DNA from 3 places in the Litorilituus sediminis genome. Region 1 is predicted to be linked to each of the others. Evidence: predicted binding sites of a transcription regulator. Region 1 holds the regulator's gene; each other region holds the start of a gene.
What was found. Region 1 encodes NrdR, which represses ribonucleotide reductase genes. Its sites were predicted from a motif close to AAACACNANATNTNGTGTTT; they were not measured.
Positions count from the first base shown of each region.

Region 2: nrdA (class 1a ribonucleoside-diphosphate reductase subunit alpha) is a predicted target of NrdR. The motif match lies at 1,524-1,543, and genes of this name have one in related genera.
Region 3: nrdG (anaerobic ribonucleoside-triphosphate reductase activating protein) is a predicted target of NrdR. The motif match lies at 3,730-3,749, and genes of this name have one in related genera.

Region 1 is NZ_CP034759.1:1,672,285-1,679,765, reverse strand. It holds gene glyA (serine hydroxymethyltransferase) at 1-29, shown strand, start outside; gene EMK97_RS07500 (SMP-30/gluconolactonase/LRE family protein) at 124-1,227, shown strand; gene nrdR (transcriptional regulator NrdR) at 1,322-1,822, shown strand; gene ribD (bifunctional diaminohydroxyphosphoribosylaminopyrimidine deaminase/5-amino-6-(5-phosphoribosylamino)uracil reductase RibD) at 1,880-2,998, shown strand; gene EMK97_RS07485 (riboflavin synthase) at 3,000-3,674, shown strand; gene ribBA (bifunctional 3,4-dihydroxy-2-butanone-4-phosphate synthase/GTP cyclohydrolase II) at 3,771-4,880, shown strand; gene EMK97_RS07475 (DUF411 domain-containing protein) at 5,319-5,843, shown strand; gene EMK97_RS07470 (hypothetical protein) at 5,924-7,108, shown strand; gene EMK97_RS07465 (cold-shock protein) at 7,206-7,415, opposite strand.
Region 2 is NZ_CP034759.1:407,770-415,250, reverse strand. It holds gene gyrA (DNA topoisomerase (ATP-hydrolyzing) subunit A) at 1-171, opposite strand, end outside; gene ubiG (bifunctional 2-polyprenyl-6-hydroxyphenol methylase/3-demethylubiquinol 3-O-methyltransferase UbiG) at 474-1,211, shown strand; gene nrdA (class 1a ribonucleoside-diphosphate reductase subunit alpha) at 1,657-3,927, shown strand; gene nrdB (class Ia ribonucleoside-diphosphate reductase subunit beta) at 4,016-5,146, shown strand; gene yfaE (class I ribonucleotide reductase maintenance protein YfaE) at 5,233-5,490, shown strand; gene EMK97_RS01850 (diguanylate cyclase) at 5,491-6,840, opposite strand; gene EMK97_RS01845 (ATP-binding protein) at 6,913-7,481, opposite strand, start outside.
Region 3 is NZ_CP034759.1:2,439,474-2,446,954, forward strand. It holds gene EMK97_RS10910 (sensor histidine kinase) at 1-517, shown strand, start outside; gene EMK97_RS10915 (OmpA family protein) at 659-1,807, shown strand; gene EMK97_RS10920 (Ig-like domain-containing protein) at 1,807-3,549, shown strand; gene nrdG (anaerobic ribonucleoside-triphosphate reductase activating protein) at 3,857-4,357, shown strand; gene nrdD (anaerobic ribonucleoside-triphosphate reductase) at 4,344-6,125, shown strand; gene EMK97_RS10935 (helix-turn-helix transcriptional regulator) at 6,205-6,825, opposite strand; gene EMK97_RS10940 (NADPH-dependent FMN reductase) at 7,041-7,481, shown strand, end outside.

The DNA.
Region 1 (7,481 bases):
TTTGTGCTCGCTTCCCTGTTTATAAATAACAGTAATGCACAGTTAACTTGTTAAGTTAATGGTTAAAAGGTCGCTATTTAGCGGCCTTTTTTGTTAATGACACTTTAAGACCTGGTACAGCTTATGAAAAAAATAATGACCTTTAGTATACTTTCCCTTATCGCCTACTTACTGTTTTGGCCGGTAGAAATCTCGCCTGTTGCTTGGCAAGCACCAATCAACAAAGGCTATCAAGGAAGCTTTGCACAGAACGAATATTTAAGTGCAATTGAAACCATTGATTTGGCAGGCAGTGAAGGGCCAGAGGCCATCGCTTTGTCGGCAAATGGTTTAGTGTATTTTTCCTTACTTAATGGCGATATTAAGTTTTTAGATGCACAAGGAAAAGTACAGCATTTTGCCAACACAGCGGGTCGCCCATTAGGTATCGCCTTTAATCAACAAGGAGAGCTTATTGTTGCAGATGCTTTTCGCGGCTTACTTAAGGTTAATCAAGCGGGCGAAGTAACAGAGCTCGTGACAAGGGTTGATGGTATCGCGGTTAATTATGCCAATGATTTAGATATAGCCGATGATGGTAAAATTTACTTTTCTGATGCCAGTACTAAATTTCATGCAAAAAAATACGGCACCTATCAAGCAAGCTTACTGGATATTAATGAGCATGCTGGCAACGGTAGGTTGCTAGTGTTTGATCCTGTTACAGGGAAGGCAAAAACGCTAGCTAAAGGGTTTAACTTTGCTAATGGTGTTGCTTTAAGCCATGATCAAAATTGGCTGCTATTAAATGAAACAGGTAGTTATCGGCTATTAAGAATTGGTATTACAGCAGATAATTATCAACAGCAAAGTGTCTTGATTGATAACTTACCCTCTTTTCCTGATAACCTAAGTCGTGGTATCAGTGATATAGATAACTCACTCTATTGGTTAGGTTTAGTAAGCCCAAGAAGTGCCATTTTAGATAAAGTTTCCAACTCGCCGTTTTTACGTAAAGTGATTCAACGTTTACCTTTAGCCATTAGACCGAAAGCAAAACCTTATGGTCATGTGATTGCGATAAATGATCACGGGGAAGTTATCTACAACTTACAAGATCCAAGTAAAAAGTACGGCTACAATACCGGCGCCTTGATTAAAGGTGATACCCTTTATGTTAGTAGCTTACATGAAAAAACACTTGGGAAGCTGGCTAACTTTAGCAAAATCCCCCGTCAGCAAAAATAATTAAGCTATCTAGTTAAGAACTTTAGCTTAATGCTGCATTTTCGATTAAAATGCTTGGCTGAAAATTATCTTAATTTTAAATCAGAGGTAAGGTATGTATTGTCCTTTTTGCTCAGCACTGGAAACAAAAGTAATTGATTCACGTTTAGTGTCTGATGGACATCAAGTAAGACGTCGCCGTGAATGCTTGGCATGCCATGAGCGTTACACAACCTTTGAAAGTGCAGAGCTTGTTATGCCGCGCATTATTAAACGCGATGGTACGCGCGAGCCATTTAATGAAGAAAAAATGGCCAGCGGTTTAACTCGCGCTTTAGAAAAACGCCCTGTCAGTACCGAACAGGTAGAGTTAGCGATTAATAAGCTAAAGTCACAAATGCGTGCCACTGGCGAACGTGAACTGACCAGCGAAATGCTAGGTAATTTGATTATGGCGCAACTTAAAGAGCTAGATAAGGTGGCTTACTTGCGCTTCGCTTCAGTTTATTTATCTTTTGAAGATATCAGTGAATTTGCTGATGAGATTGCTCGTTTGGGCAGTGAAAAAAATGGTAAAGATAAAAAGATTAGTAAAAAGCTTGCTCAAGGTAATTAGCGCGTGCCAACAGTAAAGCAAGCAAGTAGTCAGTTTACACTCGATGATCATAAATATATGGCCTTGGCTATTGAGCTTGCCAAAAAAGGTCATTACACCACGTCACCCAACCCTAGAGTCGGTTGTGTTTTAGTTAACAATAATCAAATTATTGGCCAAGGTTTTCATGCTAAAGCGGGCTTAGCTCATGCCGAAGTCAATGCCTTAGCTGAAGCTAAAAAGCATTATCCTGAGCTTATTCAAGGTGCTACAGCTTATGTTACCTTAGAGCCATGCAGCCATACCGGGCGAACACCACCCTGTGCCCAAAAACTTATTGATGCTAAGGTTGCTCGTGTCGTTTCTGCTATGGTTGACCCAAACCCTAAGGTGTCTGGTCGAGGCTTAAAAATGTTATCGGATCAAGGCATAGTTGCGCAATCTGGTCTGTTAGCAGCAGAGGCTAGTTTGTTAAATGTCGGTTTTATTAAACGCATGACAGTAAAAGTGCCTTACGTTCGTTGTAAGCTTGCCGCCAGTTTAGATGGTAAAACGGCAATGCAAAGTGGTGAAAGTAAGTGGATAACTGCAAATGAAGCCAGAGAAGATGTACAAAGGTTAAGAGCGCAGAGCTGCGCTGTTATAGCCGGTGCTGATTCTGTATTATTTGATAATGCCAAAATGAACCTTCGTTGGTCGCAATTAGGTTATTTAGCAAAAACCTATCCTGAAAATAAATTAAGACAGCCACTTAGGGTAATCATTGATAGCCAGCACCGACTAACTCCATCGCTTGAGTTATTTAAGCAAGAGTCACCTATATTAATCGTACAAACTTTTGCTGAAACGCACCTTGAAAACCAACAGCAATGGCCTCATTTTGTTGAGCATATTCAGGTAAAAGCAACATACGACAACAAGGTATGTTTACGTGAATTGCTTGCTGTGCTTGCCAAGCGTGAAATTAATGAAGTACTCATTGAGTCAGGTGCAAAATTAGCCGGCGCTTTTATTGAGCAAGATTTAGTGGATGAGCTAATACTGTATCAAGCAGGTAAACTCATTGGTGGTGATGGCAAAAACCTAGTAGAAATGCCGAGCATTCAATCACTTTCGCAAGCAAAGCAATTAAAAATCAATGATGTTCGCATGCTAGGACGTGATATTAAAATTACCGCAAAATTTGAAAGAGAATAATATGTTTACTGGAATTATTGAAGCTGTTGGTAAAATTAAAGCGATAAATATCAATAGTCAAGGCGCACGCATAGTTATCGCGACAGATAGCTTAGATATGAGCGATGTTAACTTAGGTGACTCTATTGCTACCAATGGTATTTGTTTGACCGTTGTAGAGTATGATTCAGCAAGCTTTAGCGCTGATGTTTCCAATGAAACATTAAAAAGAACAGGTTTTGCTAATTATCAGGTAGGTAGCAAGGTTAATCTTGAAAAAGCCATGTTGGCGAGCACGCGTTTTGGCGGCCACATGGTCTCAGGGCATGTTGACGGTATTTCACAAGTGTTATCTATTCAAAACAATGGCAACAGTATCGAATACTGGCTCTCTATGCCAAAAGAATTAGCACATTACATTGCTGAAAAAGGCTCTGTCACCATAGACGGTACTAGTCTGACTGTAAACGCCTTGCGAGATGATAGTTTCCGCTTGACCATAGTGCCACATACGGTGAAAGAAACTATTTTTGCGCAATACCAAGTAGGTACTAAGGTTAACTTAGAGGTTGATCTGATTGCTCGCTACCTTGAGAGATTATTGCAAGGTAATTCTCATAACGAGAATGAGCAAGCGCAGAGTAAATCAGGTGTTGATGAAGCCTTACTACAGCAAGCAGGTTTTATTAAACGATAATTTGGCGTTAAGCCAGCAATAATAACTATTGATTGCTCGTTGATAGCAGTCGTATTCAATTAAATTAACAGCAGCAGCTAAGGTTAAGAGGCTCAAATGAATTTAAATACCCCACAAGAAATAATCGACGATATCGCATTAGGTAAAATGGTTATTTTAATGGATGATGAAGACAGAGAAAATGAAGGTGACTTCATTATGGCTGCTGAAAAAGTTACCCCAGAAGCGATAAACTTTATGGCAACCCATGGTCGTGGCTTAATTTGTATGCCAATGAGCCGCGAAAAGTGTGAAACGTTAAAATTACCTCTAATGGTAGATAAAAACGATGCCCAGTTTAGCACTAACTTTACCGTGTCAATTGAAGCTGCTAGCGGTGTTACTACCGGTATTTCTGCTGCTGATCGTGCTACTACTGTGCTTGCTGCAGCGGCAAAAGATGCTAGCCATTTAGATATTGTACAGCCGGGTCATATTTTCCCTTTGATTGCTAAAGATGGCGGCGTACTAAACCGCGCGGGTCATACTGAAGCAGGTGTTGATATTGCCCGTATGGCAGGCTTAGAGCCAGCAGCCGTTATCGTTGAAATTCTTAATGAAGATGGCACTATGGCGCGTCGCCCTGATTTAGAATTAATTGCGCAAAAGCATGATATTAAAATGGGTACCATTGCTGATTTAATTGAATATCGTAATGCCAATGAAACCACAATTGAGCGAATTTCTCAGTGTAAGTTGCCAACAGCATTCGGTGATTTTGAATTAACTGTTTTTAAAGATACTATCGACGGTCAAGCGCATTTTGCTTTATCAAAAGGCGAGATTAAGGCAGACGAGCCGACCTTAGTACGTGTTCATTTAGAAAATACCTTTAGAGATTTATTGTTTAGCCAACGTGAAAGCGTGGCGACATGGCCAATTGCTGATGCTTTAGAGAAAATCGGTCAAGAGGGTGGTGTACTGGTACTTCTTGGTAAACATGAATCGCCGAATGAACTGATTAACTTGGTTGAGAAATACGCAAAAATTGATGCCGGTGAAACAGTGAAAGAGATTAAACGTCATATTGGCTCACGCAATGTTGGCGTTGGCTCACAAATTCTGGCTAATTTAGGTGTTAGTAAAATGCGCTTATTAAGCTCGCAAACTAAGTATCACTCATTATCTGGTTTTGGTTTAGAAGTGGTTGAGTATATTGCTGATTAATGCAGCTAAGTGAAGCTTACATTCCTTGCCAGCTTCGCGAATATTTAACTTCCTTAAAATGCGCTGTTAGCGCATTTTTCTTATTTTAAGTTGCCAAAATATCGACTAACGCAACAACACGTTTATTTGCTTGTCAGACAATACTAGGGTGTGTTGACTTTTGTTTAATAATTCAGCTGAGAGATAAAATCCCTTTAATCAAGGCAAAAGTTGCGTAGTTTAGCTGGCTAAATCAGCTGCTTTTAACGCAGAGTAAAGGGATTTTAGCCTCAGCCCAAAGGGCAATGGCTATTTTTAACACTAGCGGCATTAGTACTCGTTTATTTGGAACAACCAAACTACGCTCATACTGCTTTGCTATTGATAAAAATTGCTCATTGCTGAAAATATCAACAAAGGTCAATACGCCCTATTACTCACAATTTTTATGGAGTTACCATGTTTTCTTTACCTCGCCTTTTTCCCAAGACCTTGCTTATATTGGTGTCTACCTTACTACTGGTCGCTTGCTCAGAGCCAGAATTAGATACTAAGGCTACTCAGCAGCCGGTAGAGCAAAGCGAATCGCCTGTGCTTGCTGTTTATAAAGATCCTAATTGTGGTTGTTGTCAGAAGTGGATAAAGCACATAAATGAGCAAGGCTTACAATCTAAGGTGTATGACAGCCAAAGCATGGGGCAGTTTAAGCAAGACAAGGGCATTGCGCCACAATACCGCTCTTGTCATACCGGCGTATCAAATGAAGGTTATGTCTTTGAAGGTCACGTACCGGCTAAGTTTATTCTGAAATTCCTTGAAGAAAAACCTCAAGATGCTATTGGTCTTTCCGTACCTGCTATGCCAATTGGTACGCCAGGTATGGAAATGGGCGATAAATTTATGCCTTATCATGTCTTGTTGTTAAAAGCTGATGGTAGTAACGAAATCTACGCTAAAATTGATAATTATCAGGCGCAATTTTAGTTCGGCTGAGATGTTTTTTTCGCGACAATAAGGTAGGCTTGATAACTCAAATAATAATACATCTGTTTTAGGTTGCTACAATGAAGTTTGCTCTTACATCCCTATCTATCGCTTTAGCTATTACACTTTCTGGCTGTGCCAATTCACCAGATTCAGTAGAAAAATCAGCTACAAGCCCATTAACGGTTGAAGAGTTAAGAATTGCCAAAGCAGAGCAAGCAATGCCCAAAGTAATCGATGGTTTTTCATGGCGTGCTTTTAAGCAAAGCTGGCCTAAACAAACTGACTTTTATTTAGCAAAACGTCTGGTTAGTCAGTTAGGTGAGCGTCTTTGGCAGTTTAATAAACAGCAAGTGCAATCAGGGCAACTTGTTGATGATAGACCGCTATACTGGACTCGCTTGGCAATTAGCGCTTTTATGAAAGAACATGCGAATCAATTATCAACTAGTGAGCGTAATGCACTTATTGAAGTGTTAGAAGAAACTTCACGCGGCAGAACTGAGTTAGTTTATGCCAAAGCAGCCGATAAGCAAATTTTGCTCACTGGTTTTGATCCGTTTTTGCTTGATCGTAATATAAGCCAAAGCAACCCATCAGGTTTGGCCGCTTTGCAGTTAGATGGTGTGGTTATTGAAGTTCAAGGTAAAAATGGCCCGATTACCGCTGAGATAAATACCGCTATGATCCCAGTACGTTATCAAGATTTTGAAGATGGAGAAGTCGAATCATTACTTGCACCCTTTTACGCAACTGAAGGGGTGGATTTAATTGCCACGATTTCTATGGGTCGAAGTGACTTTGATCTTGAGCACTTCCCCGGTTTAAGGCGCAGTGCTAAAGCACCCGATAATCTTAATGTTTACACGGGCGCTAGCAAAACAAACCCTATAGTACCTAAACTTAGTGGTGCGCCATTATCAGAGCAGGAGTTTGTCGAATTTAGCTTACCTTATCAGGCTATGCAAAAAGCCACGGGTCGTTATCAGATAAATGATAATAGGGAAGTGACTTCGCTGAGCAAAACTCTTTCAGCCAATAGTCTAGAAGAGCTACAAGGTCATACCGCCGTAGAAGGTGGCGGTGGTGGCTACTTATCGAATGAGATTTCTTATCGCAGTATATTACTAGGCAATAAACTTGGCTCTGATATCCCGACAGGTCATATACATACGCCGAGAATTAGTGAGTTTGATGATAAAACCAATCAAGATATTATTAAGCAAATTCAAGCCATGCTAGAGCAAGCCGTGCTGACGTTATAGTGTCGGCTTTGCTTAAAATATAGGTAAAATGCAGACAACAAAAAAGCGAAGAGGTAAACCATCTTCGCTTTTTATTTACACTAAAAGTGTAAGTAGATTATAAAGCAGTTACGTTTTCTGCTTCAGGGCCTTTTTGACCTTGTTTTACACTGAACGATACTGATTGACCGTCAGCTAAGGTGCGGAAACCGTCACCTGTGATAGCACTGAAGTGAACAAACACGTCAGGACCATTTTCTTGCTCAATAAAACCAAAACCTTTAGTTTCGTTAAAAAATTTAACTTTACCAGTAACTGTATCTGACATACCAACATTTTCCCGTAGTCATAATTAAAAATTTGATCATCATCTATTAAAACAATAGATAATTAG
Region 2 (7,481 bases), 1.3 Mb from region 1:
ATTTCCTAATACATCCATTGCGTATAACACACGACGGTGTACCGGCTTTAACCCATCACGAACATCAGGTAAAGCACGCCCTACAATTACACTCATAGCATAATCTAAATAGGAGGTTTTTAATTCATCTTCTATATTAACTGGAAGTATTTCTTTGGCCAGATCGGACATAAATCGACGGTATCCCTTAACTTAAACTAGGTATCAATGAATATGGACATTGTCAGGTCATTAATACCATTAAAATACAAAGATTTTTATTGTTATCTTATTTACTATAAATTAGTAATCAACGCTGCATACTAGCACAATTTTTTCCGATGCCATACTGCTTTATTACATCCCCTTTCAAGCGGCTATAAAACGTACTAATCGCTATGAAAAAGCGGCTAACTTTGATCTATTTTCTTTGTTTAAAAATCAGTTTGGTTTAGAATCCTGACACGCCTTAAATTAAAGAGATAAAACAGGTAATGAATAACTCTCTCAACGTAAGTAATGAAGAAATTGCAAAATTTGAAAGTGTTGCCAGCCAGTGGTGGGATTTACATGGTGACTTTAAGCCATTACACCAAATTAATCCGCTGAGAGTGCAATATATATGTCAGCACTTAGCGCAACAAAATTCAGGTAATGATAACGGTCTGTTTAAAAAACAAGTCATTGATGTTGGTTGCGGCGGTGGTATTTTAAGTGAATCTCTTGCCAAGTTAGGCGCAAAAGTTACAGGTATTGATATGGGTGAAGAACCATTAAATATTGCCAAACTTCATGCCTTAGAGAGTAAGCTTGAGATTGACTATGAAAAAATCACAGCGGAAGAGAAGGCAAATAACAGCGCCAATACTTTTGATATAGTCACTTGTATGGAAATGCTAGAGCATGTCCCCTCACCTGAGTCTATCGTGCAAGCTTGTAGTGATATGGTAAAGCCTGGTGGCTTAGTCTTTTTTTCCACACTAAATAAAAGCATTAAAGCTTATTTACTGGCGATTGTTGCTGCTGAAAAGTTACTTAAGCTGGTACCTGATGGAACACATGATCACGATAAATTTATTCGTCCATCAACATTAATTGGCTGGGCTGAAAAACATGGATTAAAATGTATCGATACCTGCGGTATCCATTATAATCCGCTTACGGAAAACCATACCTTATCACCATCTCTTGATGTTAATTACATTATTTGCTGTCAGAAGCTTGAGGCATAAGGTGCATTAATAAACAACTTGATTATTGTTTGAGCTAAAAACATAAACCTTTGAATTGTAAGAAAATTTCATCTTACTATGTAAAATTTAGCTAGCCCATTAAATTTTTAGATAAAAATTATTTTGATAAAAATTTAATGGGAACTTTTATCAAAATAATGATTGATTTTGTTTAAATGCCAAATAAAATAACGCTACTAGGTTAGTAGCAACTAACACAAACTTTGTAAGTCAAATCCCCTAAAAAAAGCAAGTGTTTTTAGCACTTGCAAAATAGCTAAAACCTCATTATCTTGTGCCTAGAATTATAAAAAACCCTAGATATTGTGCATTCAATGCTCAGTTGTTATTTCAACGCTTGAATTAAAGATGTTTGTACATTTTTTCGAAACGCGTAGGATTTTTTATTAGGGAAAAATAACAATAATTGCTATGCAGGTACTTCATGAACAATAACCTTTTTGTAACCAAACGAAATGGCGAAAAAGAAGCCATTGATTTAGAAAAAATTCACCGCGTAATAGCGTGGGCAGCTGATGGCCTTGAACAAGTATCTGTATCTCAGGTTGAGTTAAAATCTCACATTCAATTTTATGATGGCATTAAAACTGAAGACATTCATGAGACTATTATTAAAGCTGCTGCCGATCTTATCTCAGAAGACACGCCTGACTATCAATATTTAGCGGCAAGATTAGCAGTATTTCATTTACGTAAAAAAGCCTATGGTCAATTTGAACCGCCAACACTCTACGAACATGTTGTTAAGCTTGTTGAAGCAGGAAAATACGATCAGCATTTACTAGCGGATTATAGTGAAAGTGATTTTGCTCATATGCAAAGCTTTATTGATCATAGCCGAGACTTAAACTTTAGCTATGCCGCAGTTAAGCAGCTAGAAGGTAAATATTTAGTTCAAAACCGTGTTAGCGGTGAAATTTATGAAAGCGCGCAGTTTTTATATATCTTGGTTTCTGCTTGTTTATTTGCAAAATACCCAAGTGAAACACGCTTACAATATGTAGAAGAGTTTTATCATGCGATATCGCGTTTTAAAATTTCATTACCTACACCAATCATGGCTGGTGTACGTACTCCTACTCGTCAGTTTTCGTCTTGTGTATTAATTGAATGTGATGACAGCTTAGATTCAATTAATGCGACATCAAGCTCTATTGTTAAGTACGTTTCTCAACGAGCTGGTATTGGCGTTAATGCCGGTCGTATTAGAGCGCTGGGTAGTAGCATTCGTAGTGGTGAAGCATTTCACACAGGTTGTATTCCGTTTTATAAACACTTTCAAACAGCCGTTAAAAGCTGCTCTCAAGGTGGTGTACGTGGTGGCGCGGCTACCCTGTTCTACCCTCTATGGCATTTAGAAGTTGAAAGCTTACTTGTACTAAAAAATAACCGTGGTGTTGAAGAAAACCGGGTAAGACACCTAGATTACGGTGTTCAATTTAATAAATTGATGTATCAACGTCTTATTAAAGGTGGCTCTATTACATTATTTAGCCCAAGTGATGTCCCTGGCTTATATGATGCCTTCTTTGAAGATCAAGAAAAGTTTGAACAGTTATATGTGCAATATGAAAACGATGAGTCAATTCGTAAAAAACGTATTAAAGCGATTGAATTGTTTACTTTGTTTGCCCAAGAGCGTGCTAGCACAGGTCGAATCTATTTGCAGAATGTTGACCACTGTAATACCCATAGCCCGTTTGAACCAAGTAAAGCAGCTATTCGCCAAAGTAACTTATGTTTAGAGATTGCCTTACCTACTAAGCCTTTAAATGACATCAATGATGAAACGGGTGAAATAGCCTTATGTACGTTATCGGCATTTAACTTAGGCGCTATTGATTCATTAGATGAATTAGAAGGTCTAGCTGATTTAGCTGTTCGAGCACTAGATAGTTTATTAGATTACCAAGACTACCCCATTGCAGCAGCAAGAAATGCCACTATGGGTCGTAGAACCTTAGGTATAGGTGTTATTAACTATGCTTATTACTTGGCTAAAAATGGTATGTACTACTCAAATGGCAGTGCCAATAACTTAACGCACCGTACTTTTGAAGCAATTCAGTACTACCTACTTAAAGCATCGAATCAGTTAGCTAAAGAGCAAGGTGCTTGCCCTAAGTTTGATGAAACACGCTTATCACAAGGAATTTTACCAATAGATACTTATAAGAAATCTATTGATGATATTACCGGTGAGCCATTGCACCTTGATTGGGAAAGCTTACGCGCCAGCATTAAAGAATTTGGTGTTAGAAACTCTACTGTTTCTGCGTTAATGCCATCAGAAACATCATCGCAAATATCAAATGCGACCAATGGTATTGAGCCACCACGTGGCCTTATCAGCGTAAAAGCCAGTAAAGATGGTATTTTAAAACAAGTAGTACCTGATTATAAAAACTTAAAAGATAACTACGAGTTACTGTGGAATATTCCAAATAATGATGGCTACCTTGAATTAATTGGCATTATGCAAAAGTTTGTTGATCAAACTATTTCTGCCAACACGAATTATGACCCTTCAAAATTTGAAGGTGGCAAAGTACCAGTAAAACAGATACTAAAAGATATCTTAACCGCCTATAAATTAGGCGTTAAAACCATGTATTATCATAATACACGCGATGGTGCGACTGACGATGTTGAAGTTGAAGATGACGGCTGTGCTGGCGGCGCTTGTAAAATCTAATAAAACTAAATTACCATTAAAAATTAATAACAAGGGCTAATACAAATAGCCCTTGTTATGCCAAACATGGCGTACAGGAATAACAACCATGCCTTATACTACCTTTAATCAAACTCCAAATGATGCTTTACTTGAGCCTATGTTCTTAGGCAACAGTGTTAATGTGTCACGATATGACCAACAAAAATTTAATGCTTTTGAAAAGTTAATTGAAAAACAATTATCATTTTTCTGGCGTCCTGAAGAAATTGATGTGTCAAAAGATAGAGCGGATTGGCAAAGTTTAACTGATTCTGAAAAGCATATTTTTATCTCAAACTTAAAATATCAAACGCTTTTAGACTCAATGGCTGCCCGTTCAGTAAATGCCGTGCTACTGCCATTAGTATCATTGCCAGAAGTTGAAACTTGGGTCGAAACTTGGGCCTTTAGTGAAACGATTCACTCTCGCTCATATACGCATATTTTACGTAACTTATTTACTGAGCCAGGTGAAGTTTTTGATGATATCGTAGTAAATCCTGCTATTTTAAAACGCGCAACCAGCATTGCTAAATACTTTGATGATGTCATCTTAACGACACAGCTATTACAGTCTCAAGGTGAAGGCACTTATGAGGTTGAGGGTAAATCAATCGAAGTTACCACGAGAAAACTAAAAGAGCGTTTATACTTGGCAGTTTGTTCAGTGAATGCCCTTGAAGCAATCCGTTTCTACGTAAGTTTTGCCTGTTCATTTGCTTTTGCCGAGCGAGAATTACTTGAAGGTAATGCAAAAATCATAAAACTCATTGCACGTGATGAAGCGCTTCATTTAACGGGTACACAGCACATCATTAATAATTGGGCTTCAGGAAAAGATGATCCTGAAATGCAAACTATTAGTGAAGAAATGCGTGACCAAGGCTTACAAATATTTTTAGACGTTGTTGAACAAGAAAAAGAATGGGCGCAATATTTATTCAAAGATGGCTCAATGATTGGCCTAAATGCAGAAATCCTTAACCAATACATCGAATATATCTCAAATCAACGCCTCGCAGCGCTTGGTTTCGATGCACCTTTCGCAATAAAAAGTAACCCGTTACCATGGATGAATGCATATTTAGTCAGTGATAATGTTCAGGTTGCTCCGCAAGAATCTGAAATATCGAGTTATTTAGTCGGCCAGGTAGACTCTTCTGTCGATGCTGATGATTTTGACGATTTCGACTTATAAGCTACCAATAATCTCAGGTTTGTCTCTTTGTTCTATTATTTATTTTTAGCAATGAAGAGACTGCCCGTTACAAGCATCAACACGTTATGACCAAAATAAAGGTTCAAGGAAGAGAGCTAAATTACCTTAATAAAGAAGAAACGCTGTTAGAGTGCTTAGAAAGTGCCGATATAGAAGTCCATTACCATTGCCGAGATGGCTTTTGCGGTGCATGTAGAGTTACCTTAACGTCTGGTCAAGTCGCCTATCCCAAAGGTGAGCCATTAGCTTTTATTGCTGACGGTGAGATTCTTCCCTGTTGTTGTATGCCAATTACCGATATCAGCATAGAAGTTGACGAGTAATTAAGCGAGTTGCAATTGCTCTTCAATACTCTTCATTACTAAACTAAGTTCAGGCAACAACAGCTGTAATTTGCTTATATAATCAGCTTCTTTTTCTTCATTTATGGTTAAATCTAGCGCTTTTGAAAGTTCAAATAAATGCATTGCTCCCACAGAGCAAGCCACTCCCTTAAGCGTATGAACAAGATGCTTGGCACGTTTTATATCGCCATCAGCAAACGCCTGTTGCAGCTTTTCACCATCAAGGTGATGATCTTGATAAAACATTAATAAAATTTCATTAAAAAGCTCTGTATCGCCTAAAACATTACTAATACCAATCTCAATATCAATTCCCGCTAAAAGCAACTTATGACTTTCAGCTATCAGCTGCTCCTCTTTACTTTCAAGCTCAGTTAAGTTCTTTATCGTTTGCATAGACTCTTCATTGTTATCTATAGCCTGACTGCCATTAACAACGCAATTACGACCATTTGTCTTGGCCTGATATAGTGCTAAATCAGCCTGTTTAAGTAAATCATCAACGACAATGTGTTTAGAGCAAGCAATAGCAAAACCAATACTCACCGTTACTGTAATAGGTTTTGTTGATTTACAGTTAACTTCAACTAACGTGTTGGCAACCGTATGCTTAAAACGTTCACAAACTTGTAGCGCTTCATCTGCATGACAATTAGGCAAACAAACCGCAAATTCTTCTCCACCAATTCGGCCAACAATATCATAATCTCTAAAAACACGGTTAAAACAGCGGCTAAACTCAAGCAAAACCTTATCACCGATAGCATGGCCATAGTCATCATTAACCTGCTTGAAATGATCTATATCTAACATCACCATAGCAATTGGTTGCATTGCTCTATTTGCTTGGCTTGCCGCTTTTGTACTTAAGTCAAAAAAGCGACCTCTGTTATTAAGACCAGTTAAGCAATCCGTGCTTGCCAGGTATTCTAACTCAATTGTTTTATCCCTCAAGCGTAACGCGTTACCAATTCTAGCCAGTAAAACTTTAGCAACATAAGGTTTAACAACATAATCCGATGCGCCATATTCAAGTGCTGCAACAACCTCATCTTCATTATCAGAAGCAGATAGCATGATCACTGGGATATCAGCAATCGCCTTATCGGCTTTAATCGCTTGTAGTGTTTCTAAACCTGACATACCAGGCATATACAAATCCAGTAAGATTAAATCGACTTTATCATCCTTTAAAATTTGTAACGCTTGTTCACCAGAGTCACAACAGTTTATTTCTCGCTCAGGGCTTGATAAATCAAATGCGAGCAATAACTGAGTATCTTTGGCATCATCAACCACCAAAATTGAGTGCTTTGTTGGTAAGGTCATCTATTATTACACTCCTATAAAAAACACCATATAAGCGGATTTTATTGCACTCTCAATCAATAGCAGAAGCAATTACAGTGCTAGAAACTCTGCTAACTCTTTTGAATTAAAAGGCTTCCTTAATACTGGGTAATCCCAACTTCTGTCTTCAATTGCGATATAACCACTGATCGAATACACTTTAATTTGATTAAACTTATCTTTAACCATATTAACCGCTTCTTTTCCTGTTAAGTCTGGCAAAATCATATCCGTAATAAATATATCAAAGTGGCTATTGCTCGATAAAATGCTCATTAGCTCTTGTTTGTTATTGGCAACAACAACGTTAGCGCCTTTACTTTCAAGAAATAAAGCAACAAACTCTGCAATACTCACCTCATCATCTAACACTAAAATGTTGGTATTTTGATAAGTTAAGGTACCTTTTGGAGTATCTGGACAATGATATTTACCCGCTAGCTCTTTACACTTAAACACTAAGGTAAAGTGTGCACCACCAAGATCACTATAGCCCTCCACTTGCACTAAGCCATTGTGCTTATACATAGTGTTGTAAACATTCGCTAAACCAATGCCATTACCTTTATTAACCGATTTAGAACTATAAAAAGGGTCAAAGACTTTAGTTAGATTTTTTT
Region 3 (7,481 bases), 770 kb from region 1:
AATTGAAAACTTTAAAAAGACCGCGGTTGATCAACACCAATTAGAAATAGAAAACATCAATATTCAGCAGTATTATCAAAAAATTACTTCTACGCTAAGACCTTTACTTAAACCTAAAAAAGCAACATTAACCATTAAGTGTGACGATGATATTAACCTAGCTACCTTTCCGGGCGTACATGCACAAATTATCACTAACTTAATCAGCAATAGTATGCGTCATGGCTTTAGTGACTTAAATGAACAGTCCGATAATCAAATTAGCTTCAACATTAAACGTAAAGGCGAAGATATTGTTGAAGTTTGCTACCAAGATAATGGTAACGGCCTAACAGAAGAAGCGCAAAAGCACGTCTTTGAACCTTTTTATACCACAGCCAGAGAGCAAGGTGGCGTCGGCCTAGGTATGTCGATTATTTTTAACCTGATCACGCAAAAGTTAGCTGGCAGCATAGAGTATGTCAAAAAAGATTCTGGTGCCTGTTTTATTTATTGCTTCAAAGAAAGTAAAAGCTAGTATTTACAAAAATATAGCCGCAAGTCGAGTTCATTTTCCAACATATCACTGTATAATTATTGTCAACAAAGCAATGGCGCATAACTAAATGCAGCTTTATGCTTTTTCTTTACCAAGGACAATGGACTACACAGGTGTAATATGCTTTTTGCAATAAAACCCAATCAAATAACAGCGCTATCTATGCTGTTAACCAGTTTTACCTTCAGCCAATTTGTACACGCCACTGAGCCAGTACCATCAAAGCCAGAGCAAGAGCATAAAAAAACAACATTTGAATCTTATTACTATACAGGTGGCAAGCTAGGTATCAACCGTTATCAAGATGCCTGTGAGGCATGGCATACCGGTTGTGAACACAATGATTTAGGTCTAGGACTCTTCGGCGGCTACCAAGTCAATAAATACTTAGGCTTTGAGTTTTCCTATTTAAAACTTGGTGAAGCCAGTGGTAAATATATCGAAACCGGTGTTGAACAAAAATACGCAGGTACTATGCAAGGTTTTGATTTTTCAGCGGTTGCTAGCATTGATATTTATCAGCAACTTGGCGCTTTTGCCAAATTAGGTACTATGAACTGGTATGGTGAAAACACTAGCCACCATGGCACATTAACATCTTATAGCTGGGCACCAACGGCTGGTGCAGGCCTAAGCTATCAGTTTTCTAAAGCTTGGCAAGCTCGCTTGGAATACCAATATTTTCATGAACTGGGTAATAAAAAGCTTGGTAGTACTAATGCCCATTTTACTAGCTTAGGTGTTAGTTATCGCTTTGGCTCTGACAAACAGCCAATCAAGCCTAAAAAAACTCATCAATATTCGCAGCCATTAAAAGCTCAGCAAAAAGCCATGGAAATACCCGCTCGTCCTACAAAACCAGTTGCTGCACCAGTTCCGGCAAGAGCACAGCCAATCGCTGCTCAGCAGGTAAGCGTACAATTTGATTTTGATAGCGATAAGCTTAATAAGCCCCATCAGCTTGATAATATTATTACGCTACTTAAGAAGTATCCACAAGCAAGCGTAACACTTAAAGGTTACACAGACTCTAAAGGCAGTGAAGCCTACAACCTTGAGTTATCTAAAAGACGCGTTACTGGTATCGAGCAGTACTTATTAGCTCAAGGGGTTAGCAAACGACAAATTACCAGTGACTACTTTGGTGAGCAAAATCCTGTAATCGATAACCTAACGCAGGAACACCGCGATAAAAATAGACGCGTTGAAGTTACCACGAAAAAATTTACCATTTATGATAATCAAGCCGTTAAGCAAGGAGCACAATAATGAAACTAGTTAAGCACATTCGCTCTTTTATTTCGTTATGCTTGCTGTTACTAATCACTGCTTGTGGTGACAGCAGTGACTCACCCTTTCCAGCGCCAGCTTGTGGCAGTGCCGATAACCCATGTAAAGAACTAGTCACCTTTACTATATCTCCTAGCAAGCAAAACACTTTAGTGGGTATGTCGCAGCAGTTTACTGCAACAGCCTATTATGATGACGGTAGTCAAGACGATGTCACTGAGCAGGTGAGCTGGCAAGTCTCTGATCAAGCTATCGCTAGCATATCTAACGATAATAACAGTCAAGGCTTAGCCACAGGCAACAGTGCTGGTACTGCAACAATCAGCGCAAATTTATTTGAATTTACCGCAACAGCAAAACTCTATGTAATGGACGAGTCTGTTGAACAGCTGATCATTATTCCACACGATAAAACCATGCCAATCGGCACAGAGCAACAATTTACTGCTTCCTTATTACTTGCCAATAAGCAAACCATCGATGTCACCACCCAAGTGACTTGGCAAGTTGATGACCAAAACATTGCCAGCTTATCTGATATCGCAAGTATTACGGCTAAATCAGCAGGCAGCGCCCAATTAAAAGCCAACTTTAATTATCAAGACAATGAATTCACCGCTGCTGCTAATATTACTGTGATTGACAGTGTGCTCAGTGAAATTGTTATTAGCCCAGTCAATGCTAAATTGCCTTTAAACAGCACGGCTTATTTCAGCGCACAGGCTTATTTTACTGACGGTCATGTTGAAGATATTTCAAAACAAGCCACATGGTCTGTTGATGATCAAGCTATTGTCACTATTGTCGAAACAGGCGCTCAAGCTGGCTATGCCACAGCTGTTGAGGTCGGTACAACACAAATTACCGCAGAATTTAATGAACTTACGGGTTTTACCCAAGTTGAAGTTACCTCAGCGACCTTAGTTGACATTCAAGTTAGCCCTGTAAATAGGATAACGCCTGCGGGCACTCAAGTAGCTTATCAAGCTCATGCCATTTATTCTGATGCATCACATTATGATATTACCGAGCTTGCCGCTTGGTCTAGCTCAGCGCCAGAAGTGGCTAATATCCAGTTTACTGGCGCGCTATCGGGCGTTGCTCAAACATTTACTCCAGGTGTTACCGAAATCACTGCGCACTACTTAGATAAAACCGCAACAGAAACCTTAACAGTAACAGAAGCCATTGCTGAAAGTTTACAAATTACCCCTGTAAATCCAAGCATACCATTCGCTAGCCAAGAGCAATTTAGTGCTATCGCCACTTATTCAGATGAAACTAGTGCCGATGTTAGCCAATTAGCCACTTGGCATAGCAGCAATACCGATATAGCAGTGATTACACCACAAGGTATTTCGGCTGGCTTTAGCTCAACAATCACTGCTGGAGAAACTATTATTAGCGCTGATTTTGACGGACTATCGGCACAAACTGAGCTAACGGTTACGCAAGCAACGCTTATCGGTTTGTCATTAACTCCTGCCAACAGCACAGTAGCCGCAGGCGCTCAGCAAACATATCAACTTTATGGCTTATATTCTGATAACAGCTCAAGGGAGCTTAACCGTTATGCGAGTTGGCAAAGTAGTGAAACTAATTTAGCCACCATTAGTAGCAACGGCGTTGCTAGCACATACAAATCTGGTTTAGTGACCATTTCTGCAACTTATCAAGGCATGACAGCCAATGCAGCATTAACCATAACGCAAGCGAACTAGCTAGCACGACCTAGTGTGCTGATAGCTTTTTTGCTATCAGCACCACTATTACTAAGCCACTCCTACCAGGCTAAAAATCTAACGCATCTCATTTCTGTTTTTACGGGCTTGTTATTCTTCAACCAGCTCTAGTTTAAACAATCAGCAACAAAACCATATCTTGTATATGGTTATTCATAAATACACTATATATTGTGCTCAGTTTTTAATTTTCACTAAAAAATGTGATCAAGATCAACTATTTGACTCTAACAATTACTATATATTGTGTTTAACAAAATAATAATATCTATATATAGGTCTTAAAATGGACTTTAATTGCATAGCACCCAGCATAGTTTTTCAAGAAGTACCCAATGAGATCAGCCTATGCTTTAGCATTACCGGCTGCAAGGTTGGTTGCAAAGGCTGTCATAGCACAGAATTATGGAATGAAAATTATGGCATGCCGTTAACTAAAGAAAACTACCTAAGCTGGCTAAAAAAATACAAGGGCTTAATTAGCTGTGTAGTCTTTTTTGGCGGTGAATGGCAAGCCAATGCCCTGATCGAAAAACTACTTATCGCCAAAAACGTCGGTTTAAAAACCTGCCTTTATTCTGGCGAAAAACATATAGATATCAACATCAGCCAACATTTAGATTTTTTAAAAACAGGTGCTTGGCAAGCAGAATTAGGCGGCTTAGAAAGCCCAAACTCAAACCAAGTTTTTCGTGATATGAACACCGGCGAAAAACTTAATCATTTATTTATTAAAGACTCAGTTAACTTTACCTCAAACCAAGGAGCAGACAATGTTGCGGCTTAATCAAGAACAATTAAATGATAAAAAAGATTTTATTAAACATTACTTTGCAGCCAAAAATGCCGCCGATGGCTCGAAAATGGATGCCAATGCTAATGTTAGCCATAAAAATATTGCCACCCTTGAAGCTGAGCTATTAAAAGATTGCTTCGTGCAAATTAATCGCACCTTAGTCCATGATAAAATTGCCGAAACCTTTGATGCTGACTTGGCTAAAGAATACTTACGTCAAATAGAAGATCATGAAATCTACGTGCATGATGAAACCAGCTTAAAGCCGTATTGCACCTCAATTAGCATGTATCCATTTCTACTTGATGGCTTAACTAAACTAGGCGGTGAATCTAAAGCGCCTAAGCACTTAGAATCATTTTGTGGCTCATTTGTTAACCTAATTTTTGCTATTTCAGCGCAATTTGCTGGTGCGGTAGCAACGGTTGAATTTTTAACTTATTTTGATTACTTTGCTCGTCTAGAATATGGCGAAGATTATCTAACAACCCATAAATTTGAGATTGAAAATCACCTACAACATGTGGTGTATGCCATCAATCAGCCTGCCGCTGCACGTGGTTATCAAAGTGTGTTTTGGAATATTTCCCTGTTTGATCAGCACTACTTTGCTTCTATGTTTGGTGACTTTGTTTTTCCAGACTTTTCAAAACCTAACTGGCAAACCGTAGATCAATTACAGCAATTCTTTTTAACTTGGTTAAATAAAGAAAGAGAAAAATCAGTTCTTACCTTCCCTGTTGTTACCGCTGCCATGCTAACAGAAAATGGTCAGTGTAAAGATCAGCAATTCGCCATGCAGCTTGCCAAAGAAAAAGCCCAAGGTAATTCATTCTTTATCTATTTATCTGATAGCGCTGATTCTCTTGCGTCTTGCTGTCGCCTGCGTAATGAAATTTCCGATAACACCTTCTCCTATACCTTAGGCGCTGGTGGTGTAGCGACAGGCTCTATCAATGTTATTACCTTAAATATGAACCGCTTAGTGCAAGATGGTCGAGATCTAAAAACAGAAATCGAAAAAATTCAAAAATACCAAGTGGCCTATCGTAAGTTAATGGAAGAATATAAGGCGCAAGGCGCACTATCGGTATACGATGCTGGCTTTATCAGCTTAGATAAACAATTCCTTACTATTGGTATCAATGGCATGGCTGAGGCGGCAGAGTTTAGCAATATTACTGTCGGTAATAACCAGGCATATAAAGACTTTGTTAGCGAGCGTTTGCAGGTAATCTACCAAGCAAACCAAGATGCCAAAAAAGCCTATGGTTACATGTTTAATACTGAATTTGTGCCGGCTGAAAACCTAGGGGTTAAAAATGCCAAATGGGATAGTAAAGATGGCTATCAGGTCAATCGCGATTGTTACAACTCATACTTCTACTTAGTAGAAGACGAAGAAACCAATCATTTAGATAAGTTTGTTTTACATGGCAAAGAAATTACTCAATACCTTGATGGCGGCTCAGCATTACATTTAAATTTAGATGAAGCACTGTCGGCCGACGCTTATGTAAAACTCTTTAATGTTGCCGCAGCAACTGGTTGTAATTACTTTTGCATCAACGTGAAAATTACCATCTGTAATGAGTGTGAAAAAATTGATAAGCGCACACTACATCACTGCCCGGCATGTGGTAGTGACAACATAGATCACGGTACTCGGGTCATTGGTTACTTAAAACGTGTTACTGCCTTTAGCCAAGGTCGACAAAAAGAGCATAGCTTACGCCACTACCATAGAAAAAGCGCGTAGCAAACCCAATAAAAACATGGACTAACAGCTAGTTGTATATACATTATGTTAAATATGTATATATAACTGGCGTTCTGCATTATTTCAGTGGTGTTACCTTATAAGCACAGCGCCTTGAACCTTCAACGATATGCTCTTCTCTCGAGATAGTTGCAACTTCTTGCAACAGCGTTTGGAATATCTGTAATTCTGAACGACAGAAATTCTGGCATTTACTTGCTGCCGCACAAATAGGGCAATGGTTTTCTAATAACCAATAAATATCACCGTCTTGCTCTACTGTTGCCATATAGCCTTCATCACTACGCACCTTAGCTAAAGCAGTTAACTTTTCTTCAACAGAATACTTGTCGGCTAATGCCAAACGGTAATTAACCAGTGCTGTCGATTCACGGTGAGAGATCAGTTTTTCCAGACCATCATCGCCAAAAATAGCGATAACTGAGTCTAATAGCTGTACGGTAAGTTCATCATGTCTATCATCAAAAAGCTCATTGCTTTGCTCAGTTAGCGACCAATAGCGTGTTGGCCTACCACGTGGTGCTTTTTCATCCTTAAAATCAACATCACCACTTTGTTCCAATGCCTGCATATGTTGGCGCACCGCCATAGTAGTGAGCTGTAATTCATTAGCAAGGGTTTTCGCCGTTAACGCGCCCTGGCTCTTGAGCATATGCAAAATTTTATTGTGAGTTTTCATCGTAACTAATACCTACAACTAACAGCTAAATTCAAAGAAGAAGCAAATATCTCTTTAACTTTACTCACCATTATTACCCATCCTGTAATTAAGTAAACTTTTTTATTTATTTTATTGCTTGACTTTATTAAATAAACATTTTACTTTACTTAACAATTAATAAACAAAAAACTTTATATAAGTAAAGTTATCTAGTCTTTGGCAAAGGGGAAAACATGAATTTATTAATCATCAGTGCTAGCCAGCGTTCACCATCACAAAGCGCAAAAGTAGCCAGATACCTTGCAGAAACCACTCATAGCTTTGACAAAATCAACCTAATAGAGCTGTGCCAATTAAACATACCGTTATGGGATGGCGAGGATGCAAGTAAAGCAATGCCAGCAAGTGACTGGAGTGGCTTGCAAGCACAAGTTAACGCTGCTGATGCCTTAGTATTAATTACCCCAGAATGGAGTGGCATTGCTTCACCACGACTAAAAAACTTTCTTATGATGTGCGAAGCACAACACTGTGCCCATAAGCCTGCACTTCTTATTTCAGTGGTTGATAGTATTAGCGGCGCTTACCCTATCGCAGAACTGCGCATGAATGCCTTTAAAAATAATAAATTAGTCGCTATTCCAGATCATTTGATCATTCGTAACGTCACCGAG